4 regions of the Pseudoalteromonas sp. SR43-5 genome follow, and region 1 is predicted to be linked to each of the others. Evidence: predicted binding sites of a transcription regulator. Region 1 holds the regulator's gene; each other region holds the start of a gene.

Region 1 (4,327 bases):
AAATGAATAAAAAGTAGCTGCTTTGAGAGCAATTCAATATTTACCCCATTTTATATTAATTAGCCCTTTTGCCAAGCGCTTTTTAACTCTTAGCCGAAATAAATTAATGCTCTCAAATATGACCTTCACAGCTTAATATCTAAGCGCGCTACCAACTGTGTATTGGTTATCAATTAATCAGCTATCTTGGCTAATTCAGTCTAAATTAAGTACTTTAATAGTGTTTTTTCAATCAATCGTCACAAAATATCGAGCTAGTGCATTTTTTGTTGTACAATCTGCGCCGTTCACACATAAAAATTGGCTCGGAGATCAATGGATATAAAAGCTATCCAGGCGTTAATCGAAAGCGATATGAATGACGTCAATCAACTTATACATGCGCAAATGCGCTCAGATGTGGCGTTAGTTAATCAGCTTGGTTTATATATAGTTAGCAGTGGCGGCAAACGCGTTCGTCCAATGCTGGCTATTTTAGCAGCCAAAGCGCTCGGTTATCAGGGTAAAGATCACATAACACTTGCAACAATTGTTGAGTTTATCCATACAGCAACGCTATTGCATGATGATGTTGTAGATGAATCAAACTTACGACGTGGCACGCCTACAGCAAATGCTGAGTTTGGTAATGCTGCTAGCGTATTGGTTGGTGACTTTATTTACACTCGCTCATTTCAGCTTATGGTTGGCCTTGGAAAAATGCAGGTTATGCAAGTACTTGCCGATGCAACAAACATTATTGCTGAAGGTGAAGTATTACAGTTAATGAACTGCAATGACCCAGATACGACTGAAGCCAGCTATATGCAGGTTATTTACTCTAAAACGGCTAAATTATTTGAAGCAGCTACAGGCCTTGCTGCCATTATCACAGAGCAAGACCAAGCGACACTTGATGCACTAAACCTATACGGTATGCATTTAGGTACTGCGTTTCAACTAGTAGATGACGTACTCGATTATAATGCAGACGCTGAGCAGCTAGGTAAAAACATTGGCGATGATTTAGCTGAAGGCAAACCAACCCTTCCGCTTATTTATGCTATGCAACATGGTAGCGAGCAACAAACGCAGCTCATTCGTGATGCAATAGAGCACAGTAATGGTATGGAGCATTTAGAAGAAATTTTAACTGCACTAAAACAAACTAATGCGCTTGAGTTTACAATGCAAAAAGCAGAGCTTGAGGCCGAAAAAGCCATTGCCTGTTTAGACTTTTTAGCTGAGTCTGACTATAAGCAAGCACTTATAAGCCTTGCCCGTATTGCGGTTGACCGCGACCACTAGTTTTAACTAGTTACACAGTGTGACATTAGTTCTGAGCAATAAAAAAGCCTGCAAATGCAGGCTTTTTTGTTGCTTAAAGCGGCTATTACGCCATGAAATCAACACCTTCTTTGATGTCTTTTTTCAGAGTTTCAAGCATGTCATTTTTTGCTTTTGTTTCAAATGCGCTTAGTTCGCCGTAAGAAAGAATTTCTTCTACGCCGTTTTTACCTAAACGTACTGGATGTGCAAAGTACTCTGCATCGCCATTTTCAACAGCAACGTAAGCGTAATCTACAACTTCTTCACCTTGTAGGCCTTTAACTAAAGACATACAAAAACGAGCTGCAGCAGCACCCATAGATAGCGTAGCTGAACCACCGCCTGCTTTAGCATTTACAACTTCAGTACCCGCATTTTGGATACGTGGAGTAAGTGCAGCAACTTCTTCATCAGTGAAAGAAACACCTTCAACTTGAGAAAGTAGAGGCAGAATAGTTGTGCCTGAGTGACCACCAATTACTGGTACTTTTACAGTTGCTACGTCTACGCCTTTAAGTTCAGCAACAAATGCTTCTGAACGAATAACGTCAAGCGTAGTAATACCGAATACGCGTTTAGCGTCGTAAGTACCTGCTTTTTTGAATACTTCAGCAACAATTGGAACTGTGCCATTTACTGGGTTAGTAATAATACCTACTAACGCTTTAGGACAGCTGGCAACAATGCCTTCTGCTAACGTTTTGATGATGCCAGCATTTACATTGAATAAATCAGCACGATCCATACCTGGTTTACGCGGCATACCCGCTGGGATAAGAACGATGTCAGAGCCTTCAAGCGCTTTATTTAAATCGTCTGCGCCAAAGCCTGCAACTTTAACATCTGTTGGGATGTGAGAAAGGTCAACCGCAACACCTGGTACTACTGGTGCAACATCATAAAGTGATAATTCAGAGCCAGCTGGTAAGCCTGTTTTTAATAATAAAGACAACGCTTGGCCGATACCGCCTGCAGCACCTAATACAGCAACTTTCATTGGAATTCTCCGTAATTTGAGGTAGGAAACATTTGTGGCTCTTAAGATAATGAAATTAGCGACTAAAAACAAATTTATCCTGTCTATTTCAAGTATATTTTCGACCATAGTCGTAAACTTATGTGATTTAACGCATCAAACTGGCAAGTTAACTAAACAACTGCTGCATAATTATTCATTTTTGTGTAGAATTTGCGGCATAAATAACAAAAACGAATAAAGACTATGCAACCACAAGATAAACAAGAAGCACTGGTAAAAGCATTTAAATCACTATTAAAAGAAGAAAATTTTGGCTCTCAAGGCGAAATAGTTGATGCGTTAAAAGATCAAGGTTTTGACAATATAAGCCAAAGTAAAGTATCACGCATGTTAAGTAAATTTGGCGCTGTACGCACACGTAATGCCAAACAAGAAATGGTTTACTGCTTACCTGCTGAAATGGGTGTACCTACGGCTAAAAGCCCATTACGCCAATTAGTAATCGACATTATGCACAACGAAATGATGATCATCATTCGTACCAGCCCAGGTGCTGCTCAGCTTATTGCACGTTTATTAGATTCATTAGGTAAAGCAGATGGCGTACTAGGAACAATTGCCGGCGATGACACTATTTTTATCGCTCCTGCTAAAATATCTGAAATAGATGTAACACTTGAACGTGTTCGCATTTTATTTGATACAGTTTAATAGCAAACTAAATTTGTTTTAAAAACCCTATTGAAGGTGCAAAGAAAGCAGAGCCCATATCGGCTTGAGTAAAATCAAGCCAGTGGTCGTAGCAATCCCCTTCCCCTAAACGACTATTAAGTACTTTTTCAAATGCGGTGCCCGTACAAGCGCATGTAATTGATAACATTCCCTGCTCATACACGTCGCCATAAGGCATGCTTTGATTTAATAGTAGCGGTTGTCCGTCTTCGTCTTTTAGCTCACTTCGCGAAGCATGGCTGGTTTCGATCGCTGGGGTAATTAGCGTGTTATCAAGACGCGTACGTCCCATTATTTGCTCTTGCTCACTCAATGATAAATGCTGCCACATAGTTAAATCATGTTTATAACGCTGAACATGAATATAACTCCCCTGATCTTCAAAGCTACCAGGGTTGCTGATTAAAGCCGTAGCGCGCTTTTTTCTTCCATGTGCGGTGTCGCCACCATAAATAAAACCGTTAAAATCACGTCCATCTAAAAAGCGAAAATTCCGAATTTGCTCCACCAGCTCTACATCGGGGGCAAATAATTTTAAAATTTGCAGCGCAAATAAATGGTTAACATCTTCACGGTCAGAGCGAATTTGCACAAATAAATCGCACGGTTGTACGCTCATTTGGTGATCGCTATGGGTTATATTGGGAAAGCTCTGTAATTCGCTTGGAATGTATTCAGGGAGGATATGCGGCCAGTATTGCGCACCAATAGCAACCATACAAGAGAGCATTGATTCTGAAAATTGATCGCTAAACTCTTCTTCTATAGCGCTTACTTGTTTTAACTTTGCGCGAAGTGATTCGTCTTGACCATCAAACACATTAAAAAATAAGTGCAAACCGTGTAAGTTTGCTTCAGCACAAATCCCTGATTGCGCTTGCGCCATTGTTATTCCTTAGTTTTACAGATAAAAACACAGCGAATAACAAATTAATTACGATTCGAAAAAATTCACCGTGTGAGGTTTTATTTTTATTATAACCTGATCATTATTTTCAAATGACTGGCCATATTGTGCAGCAACTTCAATTTCTTGTTCATCAATAACAAGCGAATAAACATACGCCGAACCAATAAAGCGACGACTTATGATTGTAGCTCGCTTGCTGAATTTGTCACTTTGGTTATCTGCCACTAATTCTATTTGATGAGGGCGCACATATATAAGCCCTGCACTTACATTATGCTTACTCTCAACATAAGATTCGACTAAACCAAATGGTGTTTTATATTCAGTTGCGGTTAACACTTCTGCGCTTAAGTATATGCCCTGACCCAGAAACTCTGCAACCTCCTTTGAACATGGAG
Region 2 (4,327 bases), on a different contig from region 1:
CGCCGGTAGTTACAGCATCGCCTTCACTAACTAACACTTCAGCAATTGTTCCGGTATGCGTAGCGCGTATTTCAGTTTCCATTTTCATGGCTTCCATAATAATCACTACATCGCCTTCGTTAACAACTTGCCCAGCTTTTACTTTAATCTTAAAAATATTACCGGCTAGAGGCGCGTTAAGTGTTTCACCTGATGCAACCGAAGCAGATTGAGGAATGTGCTCAGAGTCTTTTAATGTTACTTCTTTAAGTTCACCACCTTGCGCTACGACTACGTCATAAACTTTACCATCTACTTTTACGCTGTATTGCTCAGCCTTCACTTTGTTATTATTTGAAACTGATTTAGAAGGTGCTTTACTGCTTTTATCTTCAACAGAAGGTACTGGCTCAAATGCATCTGGGTTGTTGCGGTTTTTAATAAACTTCAAACCAACTTGTGGGAATAATGCATAAGTTAATACGTCATCAATTTGATCATCAGCAAGTGTTAAACCTTGCTCTTGTGCTTCTTTTAATAACTCAGCTTCAAGCGTTGCAAGCTCAGGTGCAATGTTATCAGCAGGGCGACAAGTAATAACTTCCGCGCCATCAAGCACGCGCTCTTGTAGCTCTTTATTCATTGGTGCTGGTGTTAAGCCATATTCACCTTTTAATACGCCAGCAGTTTCTTTAGTAATGGTTTTATAACGCTCACCCGTTAGCACATTAAGTACCGCTTGAGTGCCAACAATTTGCGACGTTGGTGTTACTAAAGGTAAAAAGCCAAGATCTTCACGTACACGTGGGATCTCAAGTAAAACCTCATTAAGCTTATCGGCTGCGCCTTGCTCTTTAAGTTGGTTTTCCATGTTTGTAAGCATGCCACCAGGTACTTGAGCTAGTAAAATACGCCCATCAACCCCTTTTAAGCTACCTTCAAATGCCGCATATTTTTTACGTACATCTCTAAAGTAAGCAGCAATTTCTTCTAGGTGGTTTAAATCAAGTCCAGTATCACGCTCAGTCCCTTCAACTATCGATACAATAGTTTCAGTTGCGGAATGTCCATAAGTCATACTCATTGATGAAATAGCGGTATCGAGCATATCAATACCAGCATCAATTGCTTTTTGGTAAGTAGCAGTACTTAAACCTGTTGTAGCGTGGCACTGCATAGCAATTGGAATAGATACAGTTTCTTTAAGTGCTTTAATTAGTTTTTCAGCATCGTACGGCTTTAATAAACCCGCCATATCTTTAATACAAATTGAGTGACAACCCATATCTTCAAGCTGCTTTGCAAGAGTTAGCCACATATCAAGTGTATGAACTGGGCTAACTGTGTACGAAATAGTACCTTGAGCGTGAGCGCCTACTTTTACAGCCGCTTTAATAGCTGTTTCTAGATTGCGAACATCGTTCATTGCATCAAATATACGAAATACGTCAACGCCATTTTTATGTGCACGTTCTACAAATTTTTCAACTACGTCATCAGCGTAATGGCGGTAACCTAATAAGTTTTGACCGCGTAATAGCATTTGCTGTTTAGTATTAGGCATCGCTTTTTTAAGTGCACGAATACGCTCCCAAGGATCTTCGCCTAGATAACGAATACACGAGTCAAATGTAGCACCGCCCCACGATTCAATAGACCAATAACCCGCATCGTCTAATTTGCTAGCAATCGGTAGCATATCGTCTAGGCGCATACGCGTTGCTAATAATGATTGGTGAGCATCGCGTAATACCAATTCTGTTAATTTTAATTTAGCCATGTGTGTGCCCCTTATTTATTATTTGATTTGTACTGAGCAATGGCAGCACTAATAGCAGCGATGTGCTCATTAGGCACACCTTGAGATTTAAAAGATGGTGATTTAACTGGTGTCGCCACGTCAGGTTCGCTAAAGCGCGTCACCAAATTAGACATAAGCGTTACTGCACCAATTAATATCGACAGAAATACAAACACCCCAACCATGCCAGTAAGCATTAAGTTACCAGCCGTTGTGAGTAGAGCACCTATATCCATTTTTCTCCCCTTGAAACCCATATCGAAAATAAAAAATCGATTTAATTAAATATTTATTCACTGGATAATAACAAAACTAATCGCTTTGTCTACATCTTGTAAATTGGTAAAACCAATTAAACAATAAATAACATAACACTCAATTAATTTACATGCCATAACTCAGCAATCACGCGCTCTACAATACATACAAGAAATAACGACTATAGCTAATAGTTATATGGAAGTTGTTAATTAACTATCAAGCTAAGTAAAAATAAACACTAATTCTTAATATAAAATGCAAAGCCACACACCAATTGTTAATTGGTCTTACCAAAATAAGTTTATTTAGTGAACATTTAGCAGTTATTTGCAACAGTGTGAATAACTTACATAACAAAGCGTAAAAGTTACTAACCAACTAATAGCTAGAATAACAGCAAAAACACATAACTAATTGATATTTATGCCAAATAAATTTTGGCATATAACTGGCATTAGTTATTATGAGCAAATTTGATAACCAAGGAGAAAACAATGTTACGCTGGACAATTACATTTTTAGTTATTGCTTTAATCGCTGCAGTGTTAGGTTTTGGTGGCATCGCAGGTGCCGCAGCTGGTATAGCAAAAATTATATTTTTTATCTTTTTAGTACTTTTAGTGATTTCATTAGTTTCAGGTGCACTACGTGGTAAATCACCCAGGTAGATAAAGCATTCATCTAACAAACACTAAAATTTAATTAATACTTACAAGGAATTACACTATGAACTCTACAACTTTAAAAGCAGCACTAATCGCAGTATTTGCAGGTTTTTTCATGATGGGTTGTGAAGACAACCATGCAGAAGATGCTGGCGAACGTATCGACGAAGCAGTAACTGATGTGCAAAACTCTGTTGAAGATGCATGTGAAAATGTTAAAGAAGGCGTGAACGCTGAAGAAACTAACTGTTAATTCTTCTTGTACCGCTAAAAAAACGGCTTTCGAGCCGTTTTTTTGTGCCAGTAATAAAATCACTGACTATAAAGCTGCTCATTTAGCAGTTAGCTTGTTAAAATAAAAAAAACGATATTTAAAGCAAGGCAAAATGGCATTCACAACCACCTACACATTAGATAAACCCTACTTTTACGAGTGTTTTGATGAGTCACTCCCTTATAGTAAGCGTGCAAAACCTAAATACTTTTTACTTGTGTTGTTAGTTGCGCTTGGTCTATTTGGCATTTATGTTTTAAACGATCATTACTTAGGATCGTTTATGATCATGTTAGCGGTACTCGAGTGCGTCGCTTTTTACTATCGCAGACCATGGTGGGTAACCAGACAAATGCTCAGCAGAGCATCAGGCTCTGAGGTAACACTTACCTTTGATGAAGAAGGTATTAAATCTGCTAATCATTACAAAAGCTATCAATTAGAATGGCAAAATATAAGCGAAGTAATAGACACCCAACAAGGTATTATTATTAAAAACAAAAGCGGCATGCAGTACATATCAAAACAAATACTTAGTCCTGAAACACTCGCTTTTATAAACAAAAAAGCCACTCAGTGAGTGGCTTTTAGTCTAGTTGAGTTAATTACTCAACTACGTGTACGTGTTGATTAAGCATTGCCCGGATTAGGGTTCGACTTTTCAGCTTGTATGCGCATGTAAATCTCTTCACGATGCACTGATACGTCTTTTGGTGCATTAACACCGATTCGAACTTGATTTCCTTTAACACCTAGAACAGTAACTGTTACTTCGTCACCAATCATTAGGGTTTCACCTACTCTACGAGTTAGTATTAGCATTCTCTTGCTCCCATGTTCCAATAAAAATTATAAGATTCCGCTTAAACATACTAATGAAAATTAGACTGAAAAGTAAGTAAAAACTCGCAATCTATCCATTTTCTGTTAAAAATGCCTTGTGTAATGCACGAACAGCCAACTCTAAGTACTTTTCATCTATTAAAACTGAAATTTTAATCTCTGAAGTCGAGACTAAAACCACATTAATATTTTCCTGCGCTAATGCATCAAAAAATAAACTAGCGACACCAGAATGTGATTTCATACCCATGCCAACAGCAGAAACTTTAGCTACCGCTTGCAATCCGCTTATATTTTGAGCACTGAGCTGAGCTTGATCTTCACTCAATAATTCAAGTGCTTGCAGATAATCATTCGAGTGCACAGTAAAAGCATAGTCTATTTTTTCAAAGTTATGATTAACTTGATTAATCATATCTATTTCGATGCCATTTTCGGCAAAAAGTTTCAATATTTTTGAAAGATATTGCGTGCCCGTTGGCACACCTTGTACCTTAATTAAAC
Region 3 (4,327 bases), on a different contig from region 1:
TTTGCGCGTGCATGCGATTCTCTGCTTGTTGAATAATTTTCGATGCTGGACCATCCATTACCTCAGAGGTAATTTCAAATTCACGGTGTGCCGGTTGGCAATGTAATACCGTAGTTGCACCGGTTTGATCTAGCAATGCCTGATTTAATTGATAAGGCATATATTTTTCTTTAACTTGCTCAAGCGGTGTTGTATCACCCATTGATACCCATGTATCTGCATATACAACGTTTGCACCAACAGCCGCTTCAACACGGTCACTTACCATCACTGATGCGCCATTCATTGCCGCTATTTGCTCTGCCTTTTTAAGGATTTGCGAATCAGGCGAGCTGCCTTTTGGCGTTACAGCAACAAAATCAGTGCCAAGCGTTGCCGCTAAAAGCATTAATGAATGAGTTACATTGTTGCCCTCACCTAAGTAAGCCACTTTAAGCTCGCTCACATCGCCGTGAACTTCTTGAAGCGTTAAAAAATCAGCAAGCGCTTGGCATGGGTGGTATAAATCACACAAACTATTTACTACCGGTACTGATGCGTATTCACCTAATGTAGTTAATGTGCTGTGCTGATTTACGCGCGCAACAATACCATCGGCCCAAGTAGAAATATTAAGTGCGAAATCTTTAATTGATTCACGTGCACCCATAGCGCCATTTTGCTGATCTAAATAAACTGCATGGCCACCAAGGCGGTTAATACCTATATCAAACGATAAGCGAGTACGTAAACTTTGTTTTTCAAACAATGTTACGATTGATTTTCCCGCTAATACATTGCTGTATTTTTCTGGTTTTGCTTTTATATCTTGCGCTAACTTTAATAAATTAAGTGCGCCTTCTTGGTCTAACTCTAAACCCGTTAAAAAATTCTCAAACATAATAAACCTATGGTGTAATCTTAGTTCCGACATGCTCGCCTTGTAGCAGAGCAGTTAAATTTTCTGGCTTTTGCCAGCTGGAAATATACACACCGCGTCGTAAATGTTGGGCAGCGTGAAGGCTGGTCTTAACTTTGACCTCCATCCCGCCCACAATTACTCCATTTGTAATTAAAGTATCAATGTGTTTTGTGTCAAGTTGATGTAACGGCTGTTTATTTTCATCAAGCACTGCTTCAACATCCGTCATAAAAATAAGCTCGGCATTTAAGTTACTAGCAATAGCCGCTGCTGCTTCATCTGCATTTACATTGTACCAAAGCCCTTGCTCATCAAAGCCTATAGAGCTAACAATGGGTAGGCGACCGATTTTAAGTAAATCATTAACAATAGAATCGTCGTTGCTTTTACATTTACCCACTAAGCAAAGCGCTTTTAGCTTTTGAGTGGCAGTAACACCTGCCTCAAAAAGACTTAAGCCGACAGGCTTGTGCCCAGCACTAATAGCTTGAGTCATTAATTGTTTATTAGCGCAACCTGCAAGCGCACCCACTATATAAGGCATTTGCTCTGCTGGGCTAATACGTAATCCTTGGTGTTTAGCACTGGCAAAACCCGCTTGTTTTAACCATGTATCAACTAAAGCGCCACCGCCATGTACAATGACAAATTCATCATTTGTTTGCTCATTTAATACATCAAACAACGCTTTTGCTGCATTTTCTGTATTAAGTACTGCACCACCTAGCTTAATTACCCACGTTTTTTTACTCATTTAAAACGCTCCTCTTAAACCAGTGGTATGATCTAAATTCATAGAAATATTAATACACTGCAAAGCTTGTCCAGCAGCGCCTTTTAATAAGTTATCAATAGCAGACATCACAATTAACTGCGTTCCTTGTTGCTGCCAGCCAATATCAACAAATGGCTGCTTAGCTACACCTTTAATTGAAGGTACTTTATCGCCTAATAAACGAATTAATGGCTCGCTCGAAAGTACTTGATAAGCCGATGCAACGTTTTCCTTGGTAACGCCTGGCTTAAGCTGTACATAAATAGTTTCTAAAATACCGCGCGGAAAATTACCTAGATGCGGTGTAAACAACACTTTGTGGCCAAGGTGTTGTTCAATTTCAGGGCCGTGGCGATGGTTAAACAAACCATAAGGTGCAAGCGACACTTCACAAAAATGCGTTCCTACACTGGCTTTACGCCCTGCGCCTGTAACGCCCGAAACCGCATTAATAATAATACTTTCGCTGCTCAATAAGCCTGCTTGCTTAAGCGGTTTTAGCGCATTAAGCGCTGCTGTTGGGTAACAGCCTGCAACAGCAATTAGCTTTGCATTAGCGATAGCATCATGGTTCCACTCAGCTAGACCGTAAGCCGCTTCATTTAAAAGCTCTGGATGTTGATGCTCAAAACCATAGTAAGTAACGTAGTCGTCATTGCTTGCTAAACGGTAGCCACCAGATAAATCAAATACCTTTTTACCCATAGCTAAAAATTGCGGCGCTAGATCAACACTTACTTTGTGATCGGTACATAAGCATACGTAATCAGCATCACTTTGAATGTCATCAAAAGCTGATACGCTAAGAGGAAGTAAAGGGCAGTCTAGTAAGCCAAGGTGCTCTGGGTATAAATCACTTAGCAATTTATTTTTATCTAAGCTACCCTCAGATACATAACAGCCTGTTAAAGTTAAGTTTGGATGCTTAGCAACTAAACTTGCTAACTCTGCGCCGCTGTATCCGCTTGCGCCAATAATCACTACATTCATTTGTTACTCGTTATCTTAAAATTAATTACTACTTATCTATAATGTTCGCTTAAACTAGCTTAGACGCTAATTAAGTCTTTTTTATTAATGAATTTTGATTATCGTCGCATTATTTTCATGGCGTTACTTTTAATATATTTATGCTTAAAAAGTGAATTGATATTCATCATAAATACTTTTATATTGTTATGCAATTAAATTGAATAATAATTTTGGATTTTTTTATGCCTTTGCCTTCGTTTATTTCCATGTACCAACAATTGATTGCAGCCCCTTCTATTAGTGCTATTGAAGACAACCTGTGTATGAGCAATAAAAACGTAATTGAACTCCTAGCCAGTTGGTGCGAAACAATCGGTTTTACGTGTGAAATTATAGAATTAGAAGGAGGTAAAGGGCGCTATAATTTATTAGCAAAACGCGGAGAAGGTGATGGCGGATTAATGCTAGCTGGTCATACCGACACAGTGCCTTTTGATGACAGTCGTTGGAATCATAATCCATTTAAACTTACCGAACTCGATAACAAATTGTATGGGCTAGGAAGTATTGATATGAAAGGCTTTTTTGCTTTTGTATTACAAGCGATTAGTGAACTTGATGAAAAGCAGCAAACTCAGCCTATTTTAATCCTTGCCACCGCCGACGAAGAAACAACGATGGCTGGTGCACAACAAATATGTAAGCACCCGAATTTAAAACCTGCGCGTTGTATAATAGGCGAACCTACTGATATGACGCCAGTATTTATGCACAAAGGCCATATGAGTACAGCAATAAGAGTGGTTGGTCGCTCTGGGCATAGCTCCGATCCCGAACGTGGTCTTAACGCCATTGAAGTAATGCATAAAGTGATTACAAAATTGATGATCTTAAAAGAACAATTAAAGCATAAGTATTCAATAAACCACTTCGAAATCCCTTATCCAACATTAAACTTAGGTAATATTCATGGCGGCGATAACGCGAATAGAATTTGTGGTTGCTGTGAAATGCATATAGATATGCGCCCATTACCAGGTTTAAGTGTACAAGAACTACAAGCATTAGTACTCGATGCAACGAAAGAGATAAATCAGCAATACCCAAATGCGGTGAGCGTTATTGATTTACATGAACCAATACCGGCATTTAGTGGGAGCACCGACAGTGCTTTAGTAAAAATGGCTGAAAAAATAGCGGGGCAAAAAGCGGTCGCAGTAAATTACTGCACTGAAGCGCCGTTTATCCAGCAACTCGGTTGTGAAACGATTGTAATGGGCCCAGGCTCAATTAACCAAGCACACCAGCCTGATGAATTTTTAGCGATGGAAAAAATAAAACCATCACAACAAATAATCACTGATCTTATAAAAGCAAATTGCTTTAGCTAATAAGATTACAATAAAGGCGCCAATTGGCGCCTTTATTAATACAGAACTAAGGCCTAATCACCTTTAACTTCTAAGTTAATAAACTTAACTAGCTCTTCAGGTTGCCCTACTAGCATCATAACTTGTTGGTTAATTTCCATCATAGTTTTACCTTCAGGTAGCTTTGCAGACACACTGAATGAATTTAAACCTTTCGCAAAGCTAGTTAAAGCCTCTGCAATATCTTCAGTTACAGGATCTTGTTGTAACTGTTGCTCTAGCGTCATTTCCATTTGCTCAAGCGTCATA
Region 4 (4,327 bases), on a different contig from region 1:
AACCGTTGGGCCGCCGTCAAAAATGTCTACATAGCCATTAAACGTAAAGCCTTCGCTTTTTAATAACTCGATTGCTGGGCGTGTGTTGTCGTGTACTTTACCTATTACGGCTTGCGCATCTTTACTTAGCAAATTTACATAAATTGGGTATTTAGGCATTAGTTCAGCAATGAAAACCTTTTGGCCAATACCTGTTAGGTAGTCGGCTGTTGGAAAATCCATTGAGAAAAAGTGCTCTTCAAGCCACTGCCAAAAAGGGCTACTGCCGTTTTCGTCAGACACACCGCGCATTTCTGCAATCACTGTTTGTGCAAAACGCTCTTGATGCTGCTTTATAAACATAAAGCGCGCTTTTGAAAGTAGCTTACCGTTACAATTTTTACGATAGCCATCTTTTAAAAACAATGTGCAAAGCTCTGTAGCGCCTGTGTAGTCGTTACATAGCGTTAAAATATCAACCGCTTTGTATACGTTTAATGTGCGCGAAGAGTGAATCACTTTACTTAAGTGATAATGATAAAATGCATCATCAAGCCCTACCGCAGCTTCAATTGCAGACGTACCTACAACATCACCGGTTTCGCTATCTTCAAGAACAAACAGGTAGCCTTCGTCACCGGGTTGTGACGTTTGCTTAGCAAATGAACTTACAGAATGGTCTATTTTCTTTTGCAATAGTTCTTCGTTTAATGGCAAAGACGTAAAACCATGCCCAGATTCGTGGGCAATTTTCAGTAATGCTGAGTAATCATTTTGCTGGATTGGGCGAAGGATCATCATGAGTCCGCTTGCTCCCTTATAAATAACGGTAAATAGGAATTGCAGGGCAAGCGGTGCTTGCCCTTAATTGGTTGGCTTAAGTCGCTTATGCGTTTACTACGCTTGCTACTGCTTTTTCAAAGCGTGCCATACCTTCGCGAATGTCCGCTTCAGGAATTACTAAAGATGGAGTGAAACGTACTACGTCTGCACCGGCAACTAGTGACATAAGGCCTTGCTCAGTACCTGCCACTAAAAACTCTTTTGCACGACCTTTGTATTGCTCGTTCACTACTGCACCAATTAATAAACCTTGGCCACGGATTTCGCTAAATACGTTGTATTTTTCGTTAACCGCGCTAAGTAGTTCATTAAATAATGCGGCTTTTTCTTTTACGCCAGCCAGTACGTCTGGGGTATTTACTGTATCAAATGCCGCTTCTGCAACAGCACAGGCAAGCGGGTTACCGCCATAAGTAGAACCATGTGTGCCTACTTTAAGGTGCTGTGCAATTTCAGTTGTTGTGATCATAGCGCCAATAGGAAAACCGCCGCCAAGTGCTTTAGCCGAAGTTAAAATATCAGGTACTACGTTTAAGCCTTGGTATGCATATAAATCGCCAGTACGACCAACACCTGTTTGAACTTCATCAAAAATAAGCAGTGCGTTATGTTTAGTACATAAATCGCGAACGCCTTGAGCAAACTCATCAGTTGGTGAAACAATACCGCCTTCACCTTGTAGAGGTTCCATCATTACGGCACATGTTTTATCGCTGATAAGTGCTTCAAATGCAGCAAGGTCATTGTAATCACAATGTACAATGTCGCCAGGCTTAGGACCAAAACCATCTGAATATGCAGCTTGGCCGCCAACAGTTACGGTAAAGAATGTACGACCGTGGAAACCTTTGTTGAACGCGATGATTTGTGATTTTTCTGCGCCAAACTTATCAAGTGCAAAACGACGCGCTAATTTAAGCGCGGCTTCGTTTGCTTCTGCGCCAGAGTTGGCAAAGTAAACTTTTTCAGCAAATGTCGCATCAACCATTTTTTTTGCTAGGCGAAGTGCCGGCTCATTGGTCATTACGTTAGATAGATGCCAGATTTTTTCGCCTTGCTCTTTTAATGCGCCTACTAATGCAGGGTGGCAATGGCCAAGACAGTTAACTGCAATACCACCAGCAAAGTCGATAAACTCTCGACCTTGTTGATCCCATACGCGAGAGCCTTCGCCTCGAACAGGAATTACGCTTGAAGGTGCGTAGTTAGGAACCATTACGTGATCAAATAATTCGCGATTGACTGTCATTTTATTTCCTCTTAATTGTGAGCAACACAAAACATCAAAATAGGTGTTTGGTTAATATTTGTAACCAACTTTATAGGCAAGATCAGTAACCTGATAATTGCGCAAAATTGCTTTGTGGTTCAATTTTCAGACGCACATTATTTCAGAATTACTTATATCTGTCTCGTTAAAAACTTTCATGTATCCCTTGAAAATAAAGGGCTAAAGATATTATTTCATAGATAGTGAATAACTATTTGCATAGCTATTTATGCTTATTTTTAGGCAACTAACCGCATGAGTACAGAGGCGCACACGCTTTAATCGGCAAATATGTAATATAACAATAAGGTGAGAATGAATGGTTAGTCGCAAAAAAATTAACAAAAAATTCAGATTTTTAGTCAATTTGAATAGCTAAATTGGTAAAATTACTCGATTGGAGGGTTTTTAGTTCCGTTTTAGTGAACTTAAAGTGCGAAAACCAGCTCAGAGCTTCATCAGGTTCAATAAGTTGATGTTCTTTTAAATTAAGATATTGAGAATAGCACCGTGCCTTTAGCATTACTTCTGTTAATGGCAGTAATGTATCGCCCTTATCTACCCCATTTACTAGCTGCTGCATTACCCCTTTGAACGGTAAATATTTAAAAGCCATTTTGTCTATTACCTTAGCGCTTACTTCTATCGATTTATTGCTAAGTAGAGTAGTTAAAAATAGCGGGTCGGGCTGAAGCTCTAATAATGCGGTGTGTAAATCTTTTTGGTTTTCATTTCGGGCTAGCTGTACTTTACGTTGCCATATTTGCTCAAACGTTTTTAAGTACAAGCGCACTAATGCAATTCGCCCTACATCTAAAAGCATACCAAGAGTAAATGCATGTACGTCATTTACATTATTAATTTGTGCAATTTTTTGCGCAGCAATGGCGTTTGCCATGGCACTGTCACGTAAACGACGCTTTAATAACGAAAATGGTTCGGTGCTATGTGGCATCCAATGGCGGGCAGCAAATGTAGGAATAACTAGCTGTAAGTTATCAAGGCCAATATAACGAAGGGCAAGCGATGGTTTATCTACTTTTACAGACGTGTTTTTACTACGTTGATTACGATAGTAAGGTAAATTAACGAGCGTTACTAACTCCCTACCCAACCAGCTTATATCATTAACCAATGGCTCTAAACGCCCTACCGACGCTGACTTTACCGCTAATATATCGAGTATATTGGCAATACCATCTTCAATACCTATGGTGCTATGAATTACGCCATCTATATCTTCGAGCTGCTTATATATAGCTGTTTCAATTGTTTTGTGCAGTTGCTCACTGGCTTGAGCGCGGTACTTATGATGTGCAGTACTGCTTTGCTGGCGTTTATTCTGTGCGGCCACTTCAACCTGCAGCAAGGTACGCTGCTTCATGGGTTCGCCGTAATCTATATCTAATGTATGAATGAAACCAATTTGCTGATGCGCAAAGCTGTGCCCAAGCAATAAGTCATGAGCTCGTTGGCTTAGTATTTTGGCAGTACGCTGCTGGGCTACAAGTTCAGTCATGACATCCATTAATAAAGTATAAAATGCTATGTGTATTATAACATTAGAAGCGAGTTAAAAAGTTATCAAGCAGTTCTAAGCCTTGAGCAGTTAAAATAGCTTCGGGATGAAACTGCACACCTTCGATAGCAAGTTCATTGTGTAACAACCCCATAATTTCGTCAAACTCGCCTTGCTCAGTTTGAGTCCATGCGGTTACTTCAAGCTCTTTAGGCAGAGTTTGCGCTTTAACCACTAAAGAATGATAACGACATACCGTTAACGGATTAGCTAAGCCTTTAAACACCCCTTTATTAGTATGAACTATGGGTGATGTTTTACCGTGCATTACTTTTTTAGCACGTATTACATCTCCACCTAAAGCTTGTGCGATAGTTTGATGCCCCAAGCAAATCCCTAAAATAGGATATTGCCCTTTTAGTTGCTCAACAACATTTAGTGAAATACCCGCTTCGTTAGGGGTGCATGGCCCTGGCGATAACACGATGTGCTGCGGGTTTAACTGTTTTATTTGTGCAATGCTTAGCTCATCATTACGTTTCACTAAAACGTCTTGATCTAAACGCTGAAAATATTGCACTAAGTTGTAAGTAAACGAATCGTAGTTGTCGATCATCAACAGCATTACACAACAGACCTTATAAATTATTGACCACTACTTTACACAAGTGGTACTAAGCGCTGCATTCTACCACTATTAATTAACCAACATAAAT

Evidence for each region. The regulator ArgR, encoded in region 1, controls arginine synthesis, uptake and breakdown. The targets are predictions, from matches to a motif close to ANTGAATANNTATTCANT.
Region 2: a site for ArgR is predicted at 2,061-2,078, ahead of H5090_RS07670 (OadG family protein). Genes of this name have one in related genera too.
Region 3: a site for ArgR is predicted at 2,817-2,834, ahead of argC (N-acetyl-gamma-glutamyl-phosphate reductase). Genes of this name have one in related genera too.
Region 4: a site for ArgR is predicted at 2,307-2,324, ahead of H5090_RS13125 (aspartate aminotransferase family protein). Genes of this name have one in related genera too.

Annotation. Positions count from the first base shown of each region.
Region 1 covers NZ_JACJEA010000013.1:70,310-74,636, forward strand. The annotation lists gene ispB (octaprenyl diphosphate synthase) at 316-1,287, shown strand; gene mdh (malate dehydrogenase) at 1,373-2,305, opposite strand; gene argR (transcriptional regulator ArgR) at 2,531-2,998, shown strand; gene H5090_RS09650 (Dyp-type peroxidase) at 3,006-3,905, opposite strand; gene H5090_RS09655 (ABC transporter ATP-binding protein) at 3,954-4,327, opposite strand, start outside.
Region 2 covers NZ_JACJEA010000010.1:36,349-40,675, forward strand. The annotation lists gene oadA (sodium-extruding oxaloacetate decarboxylase subunit alpha) at 1-1,759, opposite strand, end outside; gene H5090_RS07670 (OadG family protein) at 1,771-2,016, opposite strand; gene H5090_RS07675 (DUF1328 domain-containing protein) at 2,536-2,709, shown strand; gene H5090_RS07680 (hypothetical protein) at 2,768-2,959, shown strand; gene H5090_RS07685 (YcxB family protein) at 3,093-3,560, shown strand; gene csrA (carbon storage regulator CsrA) at 3,611-3,802, opposite strand; gene H5090_RS07695 (aspartate kinase) at 3,894-4,327, opposite strand, start outside.
Region 3 covers NZ_JACJEA010000016.1:15,488-19,814, forward strand. The annotation lists gene H5090_RS10950 (ornithine carbamoyltransferase) at 1-880, opposite strand, end outside; gene argB (acetylglutamate kinase) at 888-1,655, opposite strand; gene argC (N-acetyl-gamma-glutamyl-phosphate reductase) at 1,656-2,666, opposite strand; gene argE (acetylornithine deacetylase) at 2,891-4,039, shown strand; gene H5090_RS10970 (hypothetical protein) at 4,093-4,327, opposite strand, start outside.
Region 4 covers NZ_JACJEA010000020.1:59,857-64,183, reverse strand. The annotation lists gene astA (arginine N-succinyltransferase) at 1-780, opposite strand, end outside; gene H5090_RS13125 (aspartate aminotransferase family protein) at 866-2,071, opposite strand; gene H5090_RS13120 (HDOD domain-containing protein) at 2,451-3,611, opposite strand; gene H5090_RS13115 (aminodeoxychorismate/anthranilate synthase component II) at 3,655-4,236, opposite strand.